Regions from separate parts of the Caloramator sp. E03 genome, predicted to be linked through region 1. Evidence: riboswitches for the same ligand, from Rfam matches in the RefSeq annotation. Region 1 holds a riboswitch; the other holds the start of a gene.
What was found. Region 1 has a riboswitch for glycine ahead of FDN13_RS02395 (ACT domain-containing protein). Riboswitches for the same ligand answer to the same signal wherever they lie in the genome.
Positions count from the first base shown of each region.

Region 2: another riboswitch for glycine. It lies ahead of FDN13_RS13545 (GrdX family protein); the one in region 1 lies ahead of FDN13_RS02395 (ACT domain-containing protein).

Region 1 is NZ_CP040093.1:455,652-459,053, forward strand. It holds gene FDN13_RS02385 (DUF6485 family protein) at 1-91, opposite strand, end outside; gene FDN13_RS02390 (PFL family protein) at 153-1,511, opposite strand; gene FDN13_RS02395 (ACT domain-containing protein) at 1,537-1,806, opposite strand; glycine riboswitch at 1,913-2,004, opposite strand; gene FDN13_RS02400 (glycosyltransferase family 1 protein) at 2,173-3,195, opposite strand; gene FDN13_RS02405 (amidase domain-containing protein) at 3,258-3,402, opposite strand, start outside.
Region 2 is NZ_CP040093.1:2,851,654-2,855,055, forward strand. It holds gene trmL (tRNA (uridine(34)/cytosine(34)/5-carboxymethylaminomethyluridine(34)-2'-O)-methyltransferase TrmL) at 1-131, shown strand, start outside; gene FDN13_RS13540 (DegV family protein) at 150-992, shown strand; glycine riboswitch at 1,176-1,272, shown strand; gene FDN13_RS13545 (GrdX family protein) at 1,360-1,740, shown strand; gene trxB (thioredoxin-disulfide reductase) at 1,758-2,687, shown strand; gene trxA (thioredoxin TrxA) at 2,699-3,019, shown strand; gene FDN13_RS13560 (glycine/sarcosine/betaine reductase component B subunit) at 3,069-3,402, shown strand, end outside.

The DNA of each region.
Region 1 (3,402 bases):
TTTTTCTATGATATAATACACATTCACAACATTTTCCATGCCTTGAGCACGGATAGGTACATGTACAATTTGCCTTTGAATCACATACCATAACAAAAACCTCCTAATTAAAAACTAATTAAAATAATACAAATTATATTTTAGTTCACCATCTAATTTTTAAAGCTATGAACAGGTGCAGGAATTCTTCCTCCTCTTAATATAAAATCAGAGCTGGATATTTTACTTACAGCCATAATCGGGGCCTGTCCTAAAAGACCTCCAAACTCAACCTTTTCCCCAACTGATTTTCCGTAAACTGGTATTATCCTAACTGCAGTAGTTTTATTGTTTATAACACCTATTGCAGCTTCATCAGCAATTATTGCTGATATTGTAGTATCTGGAGTATCTCCTGGAATTGCTATCATGTCAAGTCCAACTGAACATACACATGTCATAGCTTCAAGTTTTTCAATGCTTAATGCACCTGTTTCTACTGCATTAATCATTCCTTCATCCTCACTAACAGGTATAAATGCTCCACTTAATCCCCCAACATGGGAAGATGCCATAATTCCTCCCTTTTTAACTGCGTCATTTAATATTGCAAGGGCAGCTGTAGTTCCTGGACAGCCGCATACTTCAAGACCCATTTCTTCAATTATCCTTGCAACGCTATCTCCAACTGCTGGGGTTGGAGCAAGAGATAAATCAACTATTCCAAAGGGAACACCAAGTCTTTTTGAAGCTTCAAGAGCAACAAGCTGTCCAGCTCTTGTAATTTTAAAAGCTGTCCTCTTTATAGTTTCAGCAACAACATCAAAACTTTCGCCACGAATATTTTCAAGGGCAGATTTTATAACTCCCGGACCACTAACACCTACATTAATCACACATTCTGCTTCTCCAACCCCATGGAAAGCTCCTGCCATAAAAGGATTGTCTTCAACAGCATTGGCAAAGACAACAAGCTTTGCACATCCTATGCTACTATTATCCCTTGTAAGATAAGCCGTTTCCTTTATAATCCTTCCCATGTCCCTTACTGCATTCATATTTATTCCTGATTTTGATGTTCCAACATTAACTGAAGAACAAACTTTCTCAGTACATGCAAGAGCCTCTGGAATTGAATTTATAAGAATTGTATCTCCTTTCGAATTACCTTTATGAACAAGGGCTGAAAACCCTCCAATAAAATTTACACCAACAGCAGAAGCAGCTTTATCAAGAGTTTTTGCAAATTCAACATAATCAGTATCATCACAGCTTTGTGCTATAAGTGATATAGGAGTTACAGATATTCTTTTATTTATTATTGGAATACCAAATTCCATTTCTATTTCTTCACCTGTTTTTACAAGATTTTCAGCAAGCCTGGTTATTTTATCATAAATTTTTTTCCTTGATTTTTTTCCATCACTATCACAACAGTCAAGAAGTGAAATTCCCATTGTAATTGTTCTAATATCAAGTTTTTCCTTTTCTATCATATTTATTGTTTCTAAAATGTTTTTATTATTAATCATTTTCCCAACTCCTATACGTAATTTATTATATTTCATGCATATATCTGAACAAATCTTCACGCTGTATCCTAACTGAAACTCCTATCTCCTTTGCTTTATTTTCAAGTTTTTCTTTTAACTTTTCAAAATCAATTGCCATTTTTTCAAGATCAACAAACATAATCATTGTAAAATAATCTTGTAAAAGTGTCTGGTTTATATCAAGTATATTTACATTATTTTGAGAAAGTACAGATGTTATAGCTTGAATAATACCTATCTTATCTTTTCCTATTACTGTGACAAATGCTTTCATTATTTTCCCTCCTATATATTTTTTATAAAAAAGTACAGAAAAAGGGACTAATTAAATTAGCCCCATAAAAGAACAGAATATATCAAATACTTATTTGCTATGTATTTATAAAATCTCTGTTCTTTTACCTGAGAGCTTCACCAAAATACTTTGGTTTTCCCCTTCGGTGCTCAATCGAGTCTCTCCAGAGTTTCGTCCAATGACAGTTTGATCTTAATCATTCTGCCATCTTCATCCGACAATATGAAACTATATCAAGTATTTTAACATAAAGTCATTTAATATATCAAGTTTTTATTGCAAAAAAATAGTTAACAACAAATAAAATTCATTAACTGTTGTTAACTATTTTCATCCTAAATATATTTAATATGTTCCTAATTTTCTTTTTAAAACCTCATCTACTAACCTGGCTCTATTTTGCCATGAGTTATTTTTAGCAAACTCTATTCTCTTTAGCCTAAGTTCTTCACTGTCCTCAGCCAAAAGATTATCAATAAATTTTCTAAATTGTAAATAATCCTTTGAATTGATAGTATAAACATATTTGCACATTTTTGCCTCATCAAAATCTGTGGCAACGACTATTTTACCTGCACTTAAATACTCATACATCTTTATAGGATTACAACCTCTTGTCATATTTGTTATTTTAAAAGGTATAAAACATATATCAAAATATTGAAGATAATTTATCAGCCTATCGTAGTTTTTATTTTTAAGATAGTATACATTATTAAGCTTTAAGGGAAATCTTGCTAAATTAAACAAAGGTCCTATAAATACAAAGTTGATATCCGGATTTAAATTAGCAATGTTATTAACAAAAGGCCAATTAATCCAAGTTGCAATAGCTCCAAAATATCCAACAGTAATATTGTTATTTTTGGGCATATCACAGGGCCTATCTGAAAAAATATTACTAGCCTTATTAAAATATTCATAGTCAGCTCCATTAGGGCATAAAAATACATCATCTCTATAGTAGCTATGATATTCAAATAGTTTATGAGATGTTGTAAATATGACATCTGCCTTCCTAATTAAAATATCTAGTCCATTTTGCCAACTCTCAAACTCATTGCTAACCTCATCTATTGCATCAAAAACTAATAATCTATAAGGATATTGTTCAATAAAGGATGCAAAAGGAGGATATGTTATCCAAAGAATAGGTAAACTATCTAATTTAGAAATTCTATAGGGGTTTATTTTATTGCAAATATAGAATTCTTTAAAAACCTCTTTAAAATAACTATTTGATTCTTGTGGGTTATAATTGCAAAATATTATTCTATATCCTATGTTATTTAAAGCCTTAAAGAGCTGCTGAGGCCTTTGATAGGATTTATAGTAATTTATTGTTGGGGGATATAAAATAGTATCCAATTTTACCACTTCCTTAATGCTTTTAATATATAATATTTAAAAGCACCAAGAAGTGTTAAGCATTAATTGACAATAATCTTCATAAAGTGCATTCTCTTTGCTGCAGGTTTAATATAGCTTGTATTTATTGCATCAAAGGTATGTTGCGTTATTAAAGGTATTCTAATACCTCCATTATATGTGAAGGCCGTTATTATAGCTGAATGA
Region 2 (3,402 bases), 590 kb from region 1:
ATATTTTAAAAGATAATCTTATTAGAATACCTATGATTGAAACAAGTGATAGATCTTTAAATTTATCTAATTCAGTTTCTATTATTGCTTATGAAGCTTTAAAACAAATTGGATTTCCTAATATGAAATGATGTTAAAGGTGGGTTAAGATGAAAAAAATATATTTAGTAACTGATAGTACAGCAGATCTTTCAAAAGAATATATTGAAAATAACAACATTATTGTTGCACCATTGACAGTGACATATAAAGGTGTAAGTTATAGAGATAGAGTTGATATAGATACAGAACAGCTTATTTCATTTTTAAAAGAAGGTGATGAACTTCCTACAACATCACAAGTAAATCCACAAAGTTTTTATGAATTATATTCTAAATTATTAAAAGAGGATTGCTATATAATATCTATACATATATCATCAGGAATAAGCGGGACTTTCCAATCTGCAAATATAGCAAAACAGATGATAGGTTCAGAAAAAATATATATCGTTGATTCAAAAAGTGTAAGCTTTGGTACGGGGCTTTTGGTAATACAGGCTAAAAAGATGATTGATGAAGGTTTAGATGTTAAAGATATTTATGAAAGACTTTTGGTCCTTTCAAATAAGGTTAGGGTTGCTTTTATACTTGATACTCTTGAATACATTAAAAAAGGTGGAAGAGTTTCAACAACAAAGGCAACAATAGGAACATTATTAAATATAAAGCCAATTATTCATTCAAAGGATGGAAAACTTTTAATATATGAAAAACCAAGAGGAATAAAAAAAGCAAAGGAAATATTATTAAATTATATAAAAGATTTTAATTGTGATGAAAAAATGGATTTTGCAGTAGGAAGTTTAGGATTTGAAAATGAAATGGATGAATTTATAATAGATGTTAAGGAACTATTAGGAAGAGATGATTTATTGATTTCTGATGTTGGAACTGTAATAGCAACATATTCAGGACCAAACGTAATTGGGATTTATTTTTTTGAAAAATAAATAATAAAATAAAATGCGAATTTACGAGAAACTTAGAATTATGCTTAAAAAATATTAATACTTGTTTTTATTATAAAAATTTAGACAAATAGAGTAATAATTAATAAAAAACAGAATTGAATTTATAATAGCAATAATCTATAATATTAATATAGAAATTATAAATACAATTAAATATTCTGGATGAAGCAAATATGAGAGACCCATTAGGGCGCCGAAGGGGTAAGTTGAATTCGCCAAATTCAATGATACTCTCAGGCAAAAGTATTATTTGCGGACAGAACTCTGGGAATGCAGAGAATGTAATGGTGATAGAGCTATTACATTCTTTTTTATTTTATAAAACAATAAAAAGGTTGTGTAAATTTTGATAGAAAAAATTATTGTAATTACAAATAATAATATTTCCTATGATTATTTTAAAAATAAATATAAAGTCGTTTTTGTTGAAGGAAGCATAATGGATGTACTTATAAGAGTTAGAGATTATATACATAAAGGACACAGGCTATTAACTCATCCACTTATGGGAAGCGTAAAACCAAATGAAACACCCTATAAAACAGTAATAATATCAGAATATTCAAATAATACTCCCGATTTACAATCTATTATGTATATAGAAAATAGCATAGAAGTTGCACAAAATTTGATTAAAAATAAACCCCAAAGGAATTGGCCACAATCTGTGTTAAAGGATTTTGCAATTATAGATTTTGATTTAATTACAAATGCATTAAATAAATAAGGTTAGGGGTGAATTATATGTCAAAAGTTTATGACATAATAATTATTGGAGGTGGACCTGCTGGTCTTTCGGCAGGTATCTATGGTTCACGATCAAAGCTCGATGTTCTTATTATTGAAAAAGGTAAATTTGGAGGTCAAATCACCACTACAGCAGAGCTTGAAAACTATCCAGGTTCAATTGAAAACTGTACAGGGCCTGCACTTGCTGAAAGAATGAAAAAACAGGCTGAAGAATTTGGAACAGAATTTTTAAAAGATGAGGTATTATCAGTTGATTTTACAAAGGACATGAAAATAGTAAGGTGTAGGAATGGAGAATATATGTCTAAAGCAATTATAATTGCATCTGGTGCACAGCCAAAGCCTGGAGGATTTGAAAAGGAGTTTGAGTTTATAGGAAGAGGCGTTTCTTATTGTGCAACATGTGATGCTGACTTTTTTGAAGGCCTTGATGTTGCAGTTATTGGTGGTGGGGATTCTGCAATTACAGAAGCAATTTATTTAACTAAGTTTGCTGAAAGTGTAACTGTAATACACAGAAGAGATTCGTTAAGAGCAACAAAATCCCTGCAAGAAAAGGCATTTAATAATCCGAAAATTAAATTTATTTGGAATAGTGTTGTAACAGCTGCAAATGGAGATGAAATACTTGAGAGCCTTACAATAAAAAATGTTCTAACAGGAGAGTTAAGCGAAATTTTTGTTAATGGAGTTTTTGTATTTGTTGGTCTTAATCCTATAACTTCAGTATTTAAAGGACATATAGAACTTGATGAAAAAGGATATATACCAACAGATGAAACAATGAGAACTAATGTTGAGGGAGTGTTTGCAGCAGGCGATGTAAGAGTAAAATCATTAAGACAGGTTATAACTGCTGCTGCTGATGGTGCAATAGCTGCAGTTGCAGCAGAAGAGTATATAAACGAAAAGTTTAACAAATAGGAGGTTTAAAAATGATAGAAGTAAATAAAGATAATTTTGAATCTGAGGTTTTAAATTGCACTGAAAAGCCTGTTTTTGTTGACTTTTGGGGAGATAAGTGTGAAATATGTAAACAGCTAATGCCAGATATTCACAGGCTTGAAGAAAAATATGGGGATAAATTTAAGTTTTGTAGCTTGAATACAAGCCAAAACAGAAGACTTGCAATAGCACAAAAAGTTTTAGGTCTTCCAACTATGATTGTATATGTTAATGGAGAAAAGGCTGAAGTTTTAACTCCAGATAAAATATCTTCAGCAGATGATATTGAAAATATGCTAAAAAAATTTTAAGTGAATATAAAGGCTTGTCCTTTACATAAAAAATTGGGAGGTGAAGGCTTTGCGCCTTGAATTAGGGAAGATCTATATTAATGACGTAAGGTTTGGCTTAGAAACTGCGGTTAAAGATGGCATCCTTTATATAAACAAAGAAGAACTTTTAAAAGAGGTTGGAGGAGATGAAAGGCTAAAAAGCATCGATGTGGATCTTGCACATCCGGGAGATAAAACAAGAATAATCCCAGTAAAGGATGTTATCGAACCAAGGGTTAAAGTTGAAGGAAGTGGAGGAATATTTCCAGGATTTATTTCAAAAGTAGATACTGTAGGTTCAGGGAAGACTAATGTGCTTAAAGGAACAGCTATTGTAACAACTGGTAAAATAGTTGGTTTCC